Regions from separate parts of the Streptomyces sp. NPDC048291 genome, predicted to be linked through region 2. Evidence: riboswitches for the same ligand, from Rfam matches in the RefSeq annotation. Region 2 holds a riboswitch; each other region holds the start of a gene.

What was found. Region 2 has a riboswitch for cyclic di-AMP ahead of ACGF5O_RS40325 (transglycosylase SLT domain-containing protein). Riboswitches for the same ligand answer to the same signal wherever they lie in the genome.
Region 1: another riboswitch for cyclic di-AMP. It lies ahead of ACGF5O_RS16785 (M23 family metallopeptidase); the one in region 2 lies ahead of ACGF5O_RS40325 (transglycosylase SLT domain-containing protein).
Region 3: another riboswitch for cyclic di-AMP. It lies ahead of ACGF5O_RS14705 (M23 family metallopeptidase); the one in region 2 lies ahead of ACGF5O_RS40325 (transglycosylase SLT domain-containing protein).

The regions. Positions count from the first base shown of each region.
Region 1 is NZ_JBICZC010000006.1:20,562-25,455, forward strand. It holds gene ACGF5O_RS16775 (PrsW family intramembrane metalloprotease) at 1-372, shown strand, start outside; gene ACGF5O_RS16780 (aldo/keto reductase) at 471-1,415, opposite strand; gene ACGF5O_RS16785 (M23 family metallopeptidase) at 1,633-2,670, opposite strand; cyclic di-AMP (ydaO/yuaA leader) riboswitch at 2,678-2,838, opposite strand; gene ACGF5O_RS16790 (PP2C family protein-serine/threonine phosphatase) at 3,089-4,186, opposite strand; tRNA gene ACGF5O_RS16795 (tRNA-Met) at 4,401-4,474, opposite strand; gene ACGF5O_RS16800 (dihydrofolate reductase family protein) at 4,564-4,894, opposite strand, start outside.
Region 2 is NZ_JBICZC010000017.1:213,559-218,452, forward strand. It holds gene ACGF5O_RS40315 (ATP-grasp domain-containing protein) at 166-1,410, shown strand; gene ACGF5O_RS40320 (HAD family hydrolase) at 1,543-2,349, shown strand; gene ACGF5O_RS40325 (transglycosylase SLT domain-containing protein) at 2,407-2,895, opposite strand; cyclic di-AMP (ydaO/yuaA leader) riboswitch at 2,901-3,097, opposite strand; gene ACGF5O_RS40330 (polyprenyl synthetase family protein) at 4,088-4,894, shown strand, end outside.
Region 3 is NZ_JBICZC010000005.1:175,877-180,770, forward strand. It holds gene ACGF5O_RS14695 (M16 family metallopeptidase) at 1-1,282, shown strand, start outside; gene ACGF5O_RS14700 (M16 family metallopeptidase) at 1,279-2,667, shown strand; cyclic di-AMP (ydaO/yuaA leader) riboswitch at 2,860-3,023, shown strand; gene ACGF5O_RS14705 (M23 family metallopeptidase) at 3,036-3,791, shown strand; gene ACGF5O_RS14710 (GntR family transcriptional regulator) at 4,166-4,861, shown strand.

The sequences.
Region 1 (4,894 bases), on a different contig from region 2:
GCGGGGTGGCTCGGGACGGCCGAGCCGTTCGTGCTCGGGTCGATGCGGGCGCGGCAGATGGCCCGGGAGTACGCCGCGTACCACTTCGGGAAGGCGGCGGGGCGGGCGGTCGCCGAGTACGAGGGGCACGCGACGGAGCTGGCGCTGCTGCGGCGCCGGGGGCAGCGGGGGCGGGCCGGGGCCGACTTCGTGGTGCGGGAGCGGGAGCTCCTGGCGGAGCTGTGGAGCCGGCGGGAGCTGGTGCGGCCGGCCCTGGAGTACGCGGCGCGGACGGCTGCGCCGGGCGGGTGGCCGGGGCACGCCCCTTACGGGGCGGCGGTGCCGTATCCGGCCTATCCGGCCTATCCCGCCTACAACCCGTATCGGAGTTAGCGCTTCGGGCTGCGGAGGGTTCGGCACCGCCGGGCCGCGCCGTGGGGGCTGAGCGCCGTTGCGGCGGAAAAGAAGGAAGAACGAGGGCGCGGCAGCCGTCAGGCAGAGGCCGTCGTGAGTTGTGCCAGTTCCTTGTCCGTCAGCGTCAGGTCCGCCACGCCCAGCAGGGGCGGGAGCTGTTCGAGGGTACGGGCCGAGGCGATCGGGGCCGTGATGGTGGGCTGGGCCGCCAGCCAGGCCAGGGCGACCGTGGGGATCGGGGCCTCGTGGGCCGCGGCGATCTCGTCCAGGGCCGCAAGGACCCTCTGGCCGCGCTCCGACTCCGCGTACTGGGCGGCACGGCCCGCTCGCGCGCTGTCCACCGTCGTACCGGGGCGGTACTTGCCGGTGAGGAAACCGGAGGCCAGCGAGAAGTAGGGGACGGCCGCGAGGCCGGTGCGGGAGGCCAGGTCCTGCAACGGGCCCTCGTAGGTGTCGCGGGAGACCAGGTTGTAGTGGGGCTGGACGGCGACGTACCGGGCGAGGCCCTCGCGGTCGGAGAGGTCCAGGGACTCCTGGAGCCGCTCGGGCGTGATGTTGGACGCGGCGATGTGCCGGACCTTGCCCGCCCGCACCAGCTCGTCCAGCGCGCCGATGATCTCCTCGACCGGGATCTCGGGCTTGTCGAAATGCGTGTAGTACAGGTCGATGTGGTCGGTGCCGAGACGGCGCAGGGACGCGTCGGCGGCAGCCCTGATGTTGGCGGCGGACAGGCCGAGGTACTCGGGGTGCTGGCTGACCTTCGTCGCGATGACGACGTCGTCGCGGTTGCCGCGCGCCTTGACCCACTTGCCGATGATCGTCTCGGACTCGCCGCCCTTGTTGCCCTCGATCCACGCCGTGTACGAGTCGGCGGTGTCGACGAAGTTGCCGCCCGCGGCGGCGTACGCGTCGAGGACGGCGAAGGAGGTGGCCTCGTCGGCCGTCCAGCCGAAGACGTTGCCGCCGAGGGCGAGCGGGAAGACCTCGAGGTCGGAAGAGCCGAGTTTGCGAAGAGCAGTCATGCTCAACTTCAACACGGGCCGCCTGGAGACCCATCCCGTGTTTTACGAAGGTCTCGTAAAAGCGGAATCCACGGCTCGGGACACCGACGGCCCTGACGCCGGGGGGTTGCCGTCAGGGCCGCCGGGGGCCGGTGGGCGCGGTCCGAATCCGCGTCCGGTCGGGTCTCAGGTCAGGTCAGATCAGATCAGATCAGGTCGGGTCTCAGGCCGGCTCGGGTCAGGGGTTGAGGCCCTTGCCGCGCAGCCAGGTCATCGGGTCGATGGCGGTGGCCTGGCCGTTCGGGTGGACCTCCAGGTGGAGGTGCGGGCCGGTCACGTTGCCGGTGGCGCCGACGCGGCCGATGACGTCGCCGGTGGCGACCTTCTGGCCGACCTTGACGCCGATCGAGGACTGGTGGCAGAACCACAGCTCGGTGCCGTCGTCGAGGGTGATGATCGTGCGGTAGCCGTAGGAGCCGGCCCAGCCCGCCTCGGTGACCGTGCCGCTGTGCACGGCCTTGATCAGCGTGCCGGTGGGCGCGGCGAAGTCGAGGCCGGTGTGGTAGCCGGAGGACCACATCGAGCCGGCCTGGCCGAAGGTGCCGGTGATCGTGTACGAGACGACGGGCAGCGTGTACTGCTTGGCCAGCTCGGCGAGGCGGGCCTGCTCGGCCTTCTCCTTCGCGGAGGCCTCGGCCTTCTCCTTGGCGTCGGCGGCCTTGGCCGCGGCGGCCTGCTCCGCCTTGGCCTCGGCGTCCGCGGCCGCCTTGTCGGCGGCGGCGACGGCCTTGGCGCTGGCCTTGGTGTCGAGCTGGCTCTGCTGCTGCGCGGCCTGCGCGATGATCCGGCTGCGCAGCGCCTCGCCGGCGTCGGACGAGGAGGAGTCCGCGTCGGTGGCGGTCGTCGTGGTGACGCTGCTGAGCGCGGTCTGGGTGGCCTGGTGGCCGCCGCCCTCGCCGAGCAGGGCGTCGACCGAGGAGGGCAGGTCGGGCAGCGAGATGGAGACCGGCGGCTTGCCGGTGTTGGCGCTGGCCATGCCGCCCGCACCGACGGCGGCGATCACGCCGACGCCGAGAACCGTGGAGCTGCGGGCGAGCCCGCCGCCCTTCTGCTTGGCGACCCGGTGCCGGCCGCGTACCGCGGAGAGGGACTCCTCGGTGGGGTTCCACTCCTCGAAGGGGCCCTCCTCGGCGCGGTAGCCACCGTAGCCGAAGGTCTCCGGCGGACGCTGGCTGGGCACGAACGGGGCTGTAGGAGCAGGCGGGTTGGACGCCACGCGGGCGCACTCCTTTCCTTCCGCTGCCTACCGGGTTAGCTGACGGGTTCGGAGCGGGAAGGTCTCCTACGCGCGTATACCGGCCGTTTCGTACCCGGCGGTAGCCGTGCGATTCACCCCAAGGTGGTGGTTCCCCGGTTCCCTTGCGGGATTCGGCGCGTGCGCACGGAGCCGTCGCGGGTGACGGCTGGGACGACCGCGCTGCGTTATCGAACGTTAATAGACACGGCTACCAGATTCCAAGCAGTTCGTCTTGATCATTAAGCTTTCAAAGCTTGGACTTACCTGCCACGACCGGTCAAAAACGGTCGAGTCGGCGGTGCACGCTGCTCAGCTCAGGAGTCACACAGGTTTTGATGGTGACTCAGTTGTTATGCGCAGGGCGGTCGCCCGGACACCCAACGTGACCGCGCGCCGCTCAGGGCCGCCGTACGGCGAGCAGCGCCATGTCGTCCGTCATGCCGCCGCCGGTGTGCCGGCGTACTTCGGCCGCGAGCCGGTCCACCAGAGGGCCGGGGGCGGTGACGGTACGGCCGGCCAGCCGCCGCTCCGGGTCGTAGAAGCGGCCGTGCGCGTCCCGCGCCTCGGAGAGGCCGTCGGTGTGCAGCAGCAGCGTGGCCCCGCTCGGGAACCCGTACTCGGCCGCCCGGTCGGGCCACGTCCCCAGCTCGCCCATCCCGAGCGGCAGCGCGGCCTCCGGCGCCCGCAGCGGGCGCACCTCGCCGTCGCCGAGCAGCAGCAGGGGCGGCGGATGACCGCGGTTGACGATCCGGAGCGTGCCGCCTCCGTGCGGGAGTTCGGCGAGTACGGCGGTGGTGAACCCCTCGTCGGCGGCGATGCCGCCGCGCCTGCCGCCCTCGCGCACCAACGCCCGCTCCAGCCGCCCGGCGACCGCCTCCAGCGTGACCTCCTGCTCGGCGGCCTCCCGGAACGCGCCGATGAGCACGGCGACGGCGGCGACCGCGCCCATCCCCTTGCCGCGCACGTCGCCGACGACCAGCCGCACGCCGTACGGGGTGTCCTGGACGGCGTACAGGTCGCCGCCGATGAGGGTGCCCTCCTGGGCCGCCTGGTAGCGGGCGGCGATCTCGAAGCCGCCGATCCGCTCGGTGGGCTCGGGCAGCACGGCCCGCTGGGCGGCCTCGGCGACCTCGCGGGCGGAGGCGAGGCGCTGGTCGCCGATCCGGACGATCCGGTTGATGCCGGCGGCGAGGACGGCGACGGTGGCCACCGTGACGATCTCGGTGACGGCGTCGGCGTCCGGGACAACCGCCGACCGCGCGTGCACGGCGTAGGTGGCGAGGAGCGCGGCCAGGCCCGTGAGGAGGGTGGTGCGCAGGGAGGCGAGCGGCGCGGCGATCAGCGGGGCGGCCGTGAAGAAGGGGGCCGCGGTGAAGACCGCGGGGGTGAGCACGTCGTAGCAGACGCCCGTGCAGATCAGCAGCGCGGGCAGGAAGCGGGCGAGGGTGCGGGCGGACACGGGGCCGCGCTGCTCCGCCTCTCCACGGCCCACCACACGACCCCCCTGATGCACCACGTGTTCGACGTGCTCGACGTGCCTGACGTATTCGATGGGTTCGATGCCTGTCCGTCCAGGTTTGCGGCTGTGAGCGGGCGAAGCGAATGGTGTGGGCCGGGCGGATGACTACGGACGGGTCCGGAGAGGAACCTGCGCCCGGACATGACTCAGGGCCGGAATCCTCGAATCGGATTCCGGCCCTGGGTTTCAGTAGCGGGGACAGGATTTGAACCTGCGACCTCTGGGTTATGAGCCCAGCGAGCTACCGAGCTGCTCCACCCCGCGTCGGTGAAACCAGCATACGCCATCGGAAGAGGTGAAGTCACACGGGTTACTTCCGGTGGACGCCTCAGGTCAGCTCAGGTCAGGTCTGCTCAGGTCAGCAGGTGCCCGTTGGGCGCCTTCGCCTCCCCCTCGTACTCTCCGAGCACCAGCACCGCCACCCCGGCCTCCCGCAGCGCCCCCGTCCCGTCGGCCGCCGTCACGAACGTGTCCGGCTCGCGCCATGCCGTCACCACCCGTCGTACCCCGGCCCGGAGGATCAGTTCGGCGCAGGGGTGCGGGCGGGAGGCGCGGTGGGTGCAGGGTTCGAGGCTGGTGTAGACCGTGGCCGCGGCCAGCCGGGGGTCGTCCGCGGGGATCTTGGCCAGGGCCGCCTCCTCCGCGTGGACCACGGGGTCGCCGGCCTCCCGGGAGTGGCCGCGG
Region 2 (4,894 bases):
GGTGAGTTGGCTGTCGTGGCAGTGTCTAAAGAGTTCGCAATGTCCTAATAGCCCTTGTCGGAGGGGGCAATTCCGGCTTAGCGTCCTTTGGGGGACACGGACGGGGTGGATCCGGTCCGTAGAGGGGGACACGTGGGGGGACCCGTGGCCAGGAATGCCGTCAGCGTGCCGTTCGAGGCGGACCGTGACGTGCCGGGCCTGATCGTCAAGTTCGGCGACTATCCGCTGCATCACGGCGGGGTCGGCGCGATTCGCAGTCTGGGCCGCCTGGGCGTTCCCATGTACGCGATCACCGAGGACGCGTACACGCCGGCGGCTTCGTCCCGTTACCTCAAACGGGCGTTCGTGTGGCCGACGACAGGCGCCGAGGAACCGGACCATCTCGTCGAGGGACTGCTGCGCATCGGCCGCCGCATCGGCCGTCCGACCGTGCTGATCCCCACCGACGAGGAGGCCGCGGTCCTGATCGCCGAGCACCAGGACGCGCTCGGCGACCGTTTCCTCTTCCCGCGCGTGGACCCGGAACTGCCCCGCCGGCTGGCGAGCAAACAGGGCCTGCACGAACTGTGCGTGGAGCACGGCATCCCGAGCCCGGCCGCCGCCTTCCCCGACTCGTACGACGAGATCGCCGACTTCGCGGAGAAGGCCCGCTTCCCGATCGTCGCCAAGAACCGCGAGGCGTTCGTCCGGCGCAAGCAGCCCGCCGTCAACGGAACGACGCGGATCGCCACCCGGGAGGGGCTGCTCACCCTCGCCCGTGACTGGGGCACCCATCCGGGTGTCATCCTCCAGGAGTACCTCCCGAGGGAGGAGGCCGAGGACTGGATCGTGCACGCGTACTTCGACGCCGACTCCAATCCGTGCGCCCTGTTCACAGGGGTCAAGGTCCGCTCCTGGCCGCCGCACGCCGGCATGACCGCGAACGCGTACGTCGTCGACAACCCGGAACTCGCCGACCTTGCCGCGCGTTTCATCAAGCAGATCGGCTTCACCGGCGTCATCGACCTCGACCTGCGCTTCGACCGGCGGGACGGGCAGTACAAGCTGCTCGACTTCAATCCGCGCATGGGCGCCCAGTTCCGGCTCTTCGAGAGCGAGTCGGGGGTGGACGTCGTCCGCGCCATGCATCTGGACCTGACCGGGCGCCGCGTTCCGGAGGGGGAGCAGCGCGCCGGCCACCGTTACGTGGTGGAGAACATCGACCTGCCCGCCCTCCTCGCCTACCGCCGCAGCGGCTACACGACACCGCACGCACCGAAGCGGCCGAGCGGGACCGAGCTGGCCTGGCTGGCGGGCGACGACCCGCTGCCGTTCGTCACCATGCTCGCCCGCTTCGTGCGCCCGGGCGCGAAGCACCTCTACCAGCTGTGGCGCACCAACCGCCGTGGTTCCAGCGCCGCCATGAAGTAGGCACAGTTCTCGGGCATCTCGGAAAACATCACGCCCGCCACCGACAGCGGCCCCATCACGGAGGCGGCGGGCGCCACTTGAGGCCGAAACGCACAGTGAGTCCCAGGGCCGCGCTGTCCGTATTCTCTGATCATGGTCGCACCCTCCCCGTACTCACTGATCGCCACCGACCTGGACGGCACGCTGCTGCGCGGCGACGACACCTTCTCGGAACGGTCGCTGGCCGCGCTCGGGCGAGCGGGCCGGGCCGGTGCCCGCCACCTCGTGGTGACCGGCCGTCCGGCCCCGAGAGTGCGCCCGCTCCTCGACGACCTCGGCTGCACGGGACTCGCGGTCTGCGGTCAGGGCGCGCAGGTGTACGACGCCGGGTCGAACCGGCTGCTGTGGTCGGTCACCCTGGACCGGGAACTGGCGGAGACCGCACTCGGCAAGATCGAGGCCGAGATCGGCCAGGTGTACGCGGCGGTCGACCAGGACGGCGTGGACGGGCTCACGCTCATCGAGCCGGGCTATCTGATGCCCCACCCCACGCTGCCCGCGCTGCGCGTCGCCCGGCGCGACGACCTGTGGTGCGCGCCCATCAGCAAGGTGCTGCTGCGCCACCACACCCTGTCCGACGACGAACTGGCGGCGACGGCCCGCTCGGTGGTCGGATCGCTGGCGACGGTCACGATGTCGGGCCCGGGAACCGTCGAACTGCAGCCGTGCGGGGTGACCAAGGCGACCGGGCTCGCGCTGGCCGCCGACCGTCTGGGGCTGAGCCCCGAACAGGCCATCGCCTTCGGTGACATGCCCAACGACATCCCGATGTTCGAGTGGGCGGCCCACGGGGTGGCGATGGCCGACGCCCACCCCGAACTCAGGGCGGTGGCCGACGAGATCACCACGTCGAACGAGGACGACGGCATCGCCGTCGTCCTCGAAAGACTCTTCGACTGACGTAGGACGTCGAAGGCACCTCGGCGGGACGCCGAAGGGACGTCGACGGGACTTCGGTCAGTACGCGCCGTGGACGTTGTCGATCGAGCCGTACCGCGCGGCCGCGTAGTTGCAGGCGGCGGTGATGTTCGCGACCGGGTCGTAGACGTCGAACGACGTGCCGTCCACGTGGTAGGTCTTGAACGTCGGGTCGATCACCTGGAGCAGGCCCTTGGACGGGATGCCCTTGGCCGCGTTGGAGTCCCAGAGGTTGATGGCCTGCGGGTTGCCGGAGGACTCCCGGATGACGTTGCGGTAGATGCCGTTGTAGGTGCCCGGGATGTTCTTCTCCCGCATGATCGCGAGGGACTCGCGGATCCAGCCGTCGAGGTTGTTCGGGTACCCGGCGAGGGTCGTCGAGGCCGTCGTGGTGGAGGAGCCGGCGGCGGACGCGGCCGTCGCCCCGATGAGCGGCAGGGCGAGTACGGCGGCACCGGTGCCGACGACGGCGAGGGTGCGGACGATGCGGTTACGGCGGGGACGGTGGTGCTGAGCGACAGCAGGCATGGCGAAGTTCCTCTCCGTCGCCTGCGAGGTGAGCTGTCGGGTTCGGGCCCGGGGAGTGCCCGGCCGCACCGCCCGAAGGCGATGCGACTTCACCCCTAGCCGTTCCGGAACGACGTCTGTTCTGTGACGTCGGCCGCCCGGTCCGGCGACTTACCTGGGTCCCCCGCTCCTGCCAAGCGAATGAACTCGTTGATGGGTCACTACGGGCGGCGGCAGGATTCGGCGTCCGCCCGGCGAGCCGGAACGTATGCGAGAGCACATGTCCGGAACAAGAGGCTGATTCACACAACATGCTGATTGACCTTGATCTGTGCCGTATGGGGCACTTGATCCTTTGCTGTTGCCAACCCTCAACTGGCCTACAGGGAAAGGAGGGAAGGGTCGCCTGGCGGCCTCTGTGGCCCCAGGGTCCACGTGACCTACTTCACGAATCCGCAATAACGGCAAATTGGGACATGTGGGATTCGCGGAATCCGGCCTTTTCCTGGTTCGAGGGAATAGCGTCTCGCTCGTATTCGTTCGGATTGCCTCCCTGGGGGTAATCAATGCGAATAATTATTGAGATTAGTCCGTATTGTCGGTTTTTGCGGCGACGCGTGCATGCTGCTCATCGGGTTCAACGGGGTGGCCGGGACGGTCGGTTGGCGAGTCCGGGTGTCGGGGGCGCGCGTGATTCTCGTCACGTCGGTCGAAGGGGGGTGTCGGGGAATCGGAGTCCGGTGCGCGTGTCCACCGTGAGGGCGGAACCTCCCCTGCGGTGCCCGTCGTTGACTTGGTGGACGCCCGAGCGTCACGCGCGCGGTCGGGAGAACGCGGATCGGGGAGGTCGTCGTGCATGCTCTCGCGGAGGAAGGGTGTACGGACGGGTGCGCCCGGGCAGGTGACGTCGGTCCGGGGGAGCGGGGTCGATCGCGGGCGGCGGTCGTCCGGAGAGCCCGGTGCGGGGTCCGGTTCGGGACACGGCCCGGGCCTCGGTTCGGGACAACTGCCCGCACTTCCTGTTAAGTCATTGGATGTCAGGTCGTATCAGCTGATCAAAAACATAACGGTCGTGATCCGATAGCGCCCGGGGTGTAACCGTGGGCGCTATCGGTGATCGAAACCTGACCGGATACGCTGACTTGAGTGATGGCAGCGACCTATCGACAAACCGTGTAATCGCCAGTAGACACCAGCAGACAGGAGACCCCTCGTGACCGTCGTCGGGCCGTTCGGGCTGAGCGTGCGGGACCAGGCTCTGGAAGCCGATGTCCAGGCCGGATTGACGGCTGTCGAGGAGGGCTTGCTAGAAGCCACCAAGAGCGAGGTCCCGTTCATCACGGAGGCGGCGCAGCACCTCGTGCGGGCCGGGGGGAAGCGGTTCCGCCCGCTGCTGGTGATGCTCGCCGCGCAGTTCGGTGACCCGTACGCACCCGGTGTCGTGCCGTCGGCCGTCGTCGTCGAGCTCACCCACCTGGCCACGCTGTACCACGACGACGTCATGGACGAGGCCGCCGTGCGGCGCGGTGTCGACAGCGCCAACACCCGCTGGGGCAATTCGCTCGCCGTCCTCACCGGAGACTTCCTCTTCGCCCGGGCCTCCCAGATCCTCGCCGACCTCGGACCCGAGGCGGTCCGGGTCCAGGCCCTCGCGTTCGAGCGGCTGGTGACCGGTCAGATCCTGGAGACGGCAGGCCCGTCGGACGGCCGTGACCCGGTCGAGCACTACCTCGACGTGCTCAGTGGCAAGACCGGCTCGCTGGTCGCGGTCTCCTGCCGCTTCGGAGCCATGCTGTCCGGTGCCGACGAGACGGTCGTCGACGTCCTCACCCAGTACGGCGAACGGCTCGGTGTCGCCTTCCAGCTCGCCGACGACGTGCTGGACATCGCCTCCGACTCGCGCGAGTCCGGCAAGACCCCGGGGACGGACCTCCGTGAGGGCGTGCCCACGCTTCCGGTGCTGCGGCTGCGGGAGCGGGCGGCCCGGCTGGGGCTGGCCGAGGACATCGCCCTGTGCGAG
Region 3 (4,894 bases), on a different contig from region 2:
GGTCGCGGCGGTCTGCCTCTGGTACGACGTCGGTTCCCGGCACGAAGTCAAGGGCCGTACCGGCCTGGCTCACCTTTTCGAGCACCTGATGTTCCAGGGCTCCGCCCAGGTGAAGGGCAACGGCCACTTCGAGCTGGTCCAGGGCGCCGGCGGCTCGCTCAACGGCACCACGAGCTTCGAGCGCACCAACTACTTCGAGACCATGCCCACCCACCAGCTGGAGCTCGCGCTCTGGCTGGAGGCCGACCGCATGGGCTCGCTGCTCGCCGCCCTGGACGACGAGTCGATGGAGAACCAGCGGGACGTCGTCAAGAACGAGCGCCGCCAGCGCTACGACAACGTGCCCTACGGCACCGCCTTCGAGAAGCTCACCGCGCTCGCCTACCCGGAGGGCCACCCCTACCACCACACGCCGATCGGCTCGATGGCCGACCTGGACGCGGCCACCCTGGAGGACGCGCGCGCGTTCTTCCGCACCTACTACGCGCCGAACAACGCGGTGCTCTCCGTGGTCGGCGACATCGACCCGGAGCAGACCCTCGCCTGGGTCGAGAAGTACTTCGGTTCCATCCCGGCGCACGACGGCAAGCCCACCCCGCGCGACGGCTCGCTGCCCGAGATCATGGGCGAACAGCTGCGTGAGGTCGTCGTCGAGGAGGTCCCCGCGCGGGCGCTGATGGCCGCCTACCGGCTCCCGGAGGACGGCACGCGCGTCTCCGACGCGGCCGACCTGGCCCTCACCGTCCTCGGCGGCGGCGAGTCCTCCCGCCTCTACAACCGCCTGGTCCGGCGCGACCGTACGGCCGTCGCGGCCGGCTTCGGCCTGCTGCGGCTCGCCGGGGCGCCGTCGCTGGGGTGGCTGGACGTGAAGACCTCAGGCGACGTCGAGGTGCCGGTCATCGAGGCCGCCATCGACGAGGAGCTCGCCCGGTTCGCCGAAGAGGGCCCGACGCCCGAGGAGATGGAGCGCGCCCAGGCCCAGTTGGAGCGCGAGTGGCTGGACCGGCTCGGCACCGTCGCGGGCCGCGCGGACGAACTGTGCCGTTTCGCCGTCCTGTTCGGCGACCCGCAGCTCGCCCTGACCGCCGTCCAGCGGGTCCTGACGGTCACCTCGGAGGAGGTCCAGGAGGTCGCCAAGGCCCGCCTGCGCCCCGACAACCGCGCCGTGCTCGTCTACGAACCCAAGTCCCCGGAGACCGTCGCGGACGCCGACGTACCCGAGGACCCCGAGGCCGAGGCCACGGTCGAAGCCGGCGACAACGACGAGGAGACGGCCAAGTGACCGAGCTCGCCACCATGGACTTCCACTCCCAGCCGCAGCCGGGCGAGGCAAAGCCCTGGGCCTTCCCGGCCCCCGAGCGCGCCACCCTGGACAACGGCCTGACCGTGCTCCGCTGCCACCGCCCCGGCCAGCAGGTCGTCGCCGTCGAGGTGCTCCTGGACGCACCCCTGGACGCCGAACCTGCCGGCCTGGACGGCGTCGCCACCATCATGGCGCGCGCCCTCTCCGAGGGCACCGACAAGCACGCCGCCGAGGAGTACGCCGCCGAGCTGGAGCGGGCCGGCGCCACCCTCGACGCGCACGCCGACCACCCCGGCGTCCGCGTCAGCCTGGAGGTCCCCGCCTCCCGGCTCGCCAAGGGCCTCGGGCTGCTCTCCGACGCCCTCCGGGCCCCCGCGTTCGCCGAGAGCGAGGTCGAGCGGCTGGTCCGCAACCGCCTCGACGAGATCCCGCACGAGCTGGCCAACCCGAGCCGCCGGGCCGCCAAGGAGCTCTACCGGCAGCTCTTCCCGTCCAGCGCGCGGATGTCGCGTCCGCGCCAGGGCACCGAGGACACCGTCGAGAAGATCGACGCGGCCGCCGTCCGCGCCTTCTACGACCGGCACGTGCGCCCCGCCACGGCCACTGCGGTCGTCGTCGGCGACCTGACCGGCATCGACCTGGACGAGCTGCTCGGCGAGACCCTGGGCGCCTGGCGCGGCTCCACTGCGCAGCTCCGCCCGGTCCCGTCGGTGTCCGCGGACGACACCGGCCGGGTCGTCATCGTGGACCGCCCCGGCGCCGTCCAGACCCAGCTGCTCATCGGCCGCGTCGGCTCCGACCGGCACGACCGCGTCTGGCCCGCCCAGGTACTCGGCACCTACTGCCTGGGCGGCACCCTCACCTCCCGCCTGGACCGCGTCCTGCGCGAGGAGAAGGGCTACACCTACGGCGTCCGTTCCTTCGGGCAGGTCCTGCGGTCCGCGCCCGACGGCACCGGCGTCTCGATGCTCGCCATCAGCGGCTCCGTGGACACCCCGAACACCGGCCCGGCCCTGACCGACCTGTGGACGGTGCTGCGCACACTCGCCGCCGAGGGCCTCACGGACGCCGAGCGTGACGTGGCCGTGCAGAACCTCGTCGGGGTGGCGCCGCTCAAGTACGAGACGGCGGCGGCCGTCGCGGGCACCCTGGCCGACCAGGTCGAGCAGTACCTGCCCGACGACTTCCAGGCCACGCTCTACCGTCAACTCGCCAACACCGGCACCGTGGAGGCCACCGCGGCGGTCGTGAACGCCTTCCCGGTGGACCGCCTGGTGACCGTCCTCGTCGGGGACGCGGCGCAGATCAAGGAGCCCGTGGAGGCGCTCGGGATCGGCGAAGTCACGGTCGTCACCGCCGAGTAGCGGCACGCGCGTGTGCGGAGCCCTGGTGACCACCCGGTCACCAGGGCTCTGGAATGTCCGAATTGGGGCAGAGGTTGCCTGTCTGCCCTGTGGGATACGCGACAAAAGCAGTGATCCGTTTGAGCATTGAAGGCGGCCCCTCGTAGGTTCTTCCGGGCTGTCCGTCAGGCATCGCGCCGCGTCCGCGGCACCGGACAGCCATCGCCGAGTCCCCGTACGGCGCGAGCCAGGGGAGCCGGGGACCCACGCAGTCCCTGGGGTGAATCGGGTGCCCGCGCGTGTCGCGAGGGGGCCCGTAGGAGACCTTCCTGCTCCGAACCCGTCAGCTAACCCGGTAGGCGAGAGGGAAGGAAAGGACCAGCCTCTACATGGCGTTCATGTGCGCCTCCGGGAAGCACCGTCGTCCCGGCCGGGTGAAGCGCACCACCGCGCAGGCCGCCGGTATCGCGGCCCTCACCACCACGGGTGTCATCAGCACCGTCTCCGCCGCCCCGGCGCTCGCCGCGGAGAACTCCGTCGAGCAGACCGGCCTCACCCCCGTCATCACGATCAGCGACTCCGTCGCCGAGCAGATCGACGCCCAGGCCGCTGCCCAGAAGGCCGTCGCCGAGCGCAAGGCGGCCGAGGAGGCCGCCCGCAAGAAGGCCGCGGAACAGGCCAAGGCGGAGCGCGCGGCCGAGGTACGCGCCGCCCGGGCGGCCGAGCGCAAGCGCCTCAACACCTTCGTCGCGCCGATCAGCGACTCCTACGTCTCCACCGGCTACAAGACCGGCGGCTCCCTGTGGTCCTCCGGCACCCACACCGGCATCGACTTCCACGCCGCGAGCGGCACGGCCGTGCACGCGGTCGGCACCGGCACGGTCGTCTCCACCGGCTGGGGCGGGGCGTACGGCAACGAGATCGTCATCAAGATGGCCGACGGCATGTACACCCAGTACGGCCACCTCTCGTCCATCGGCGTCTCGGTGGGTCAGCAGGTCACCCCGGGCCAGCAGATCGGCCTCTCCGGCTCGACCGGCAACACGACCGGACCCCACCTCCACTTCGAGGCCCGCACGACCCCCGAGTACGGCTCCGACGTCGACCCGGTCGCCTACCTCCGCAAGCACGGCGTGAACGTCTGAGGGAGCTGGACGCGGGTCCGGCGCCGAGACCGACGTGGCGGTGCGGTGCGTCCGGTGCGGGTGCGCCGTGGCTGGTCGCGCAGTTCCCCGCGTCCTTTTTCAGGGGCGTCACGCGCAGCGCCCCTTTCAGGGGCGCGGGGAACTGCGCGGGCAACCCCCACGCACCCGGACCCGACCACCGTGCGACAACAACCCGTGAGATCTTCCGGAGCCCCGGCCCCCCACGCCGGGGCTTTCGCCGTTTTCGTGCCCCCGCTGTCCAAAATATATCCCTGGATTCCGGCCCCCCGTCGGAAATTGCGGCCCATTGCAATAGAGTCACGGAACGGACGCCACTCGGCGGCGTTTCACGGGGATTAAGGCGGAGGTCGGTCATGCGTATTCCGGCGCACTCGGTATGCACGGCGATCCGGGACGACATCGTCGCGGGTGTCTACGAGCGCGGCAGCCGGCTCACCGAGGAACTCCTGGCCCGCCGCTACGGGGTCTCGCGCGTCCCCGTCCGCGAGGCCCTGCGCACCCTGGAGGCCGAGGGCTTCGTGCTGACCCGCCGGCACGCGGGCGCGTGCGTGGCCGAACCGACCGAGCAGGAGGCCGCCGACCTGCTGGAGATGCGCATGCTCCTGGAGCCGCTCGGCGCCTCCCGGGCCGCCCAGCGCCGCACCGAGGCCCACCTCAAGGTGCTGCGCGGACTGGTCAGGCTGGGTCAGGAGCGGGCCAGGCGGGGCAACAGCGAGGACCTGCGCTCCCTGGGCGGCTGGTTCCACGAGACTCTTGCGCAGGCCTCCGGCAGCCATGCTCTGACCTCGACGCTCACCCAGCTGCGTCACAAGATCGCCTGGATGTACACCGTGGAGACGCCGGCCAACCCCGTGGAGTCCTGGACGGAGCACGGCGCCATCGTGGACGCGGTGGCGCGCGGCGACGCCGACCGCGCCCGGGCGATCACGGCCCTGCACACCGAGCGTTCGGCGGTCTCCCACCGGCTGCGATTTCCCGGCGCCACCGAACGGGTGAACGGTGTGAGGACTTCGCAACATCCCGTAAACATGTCGGGCCTGCGGCATTAACACGCACGCCGTATACAAAGAGGTGTTATTCGG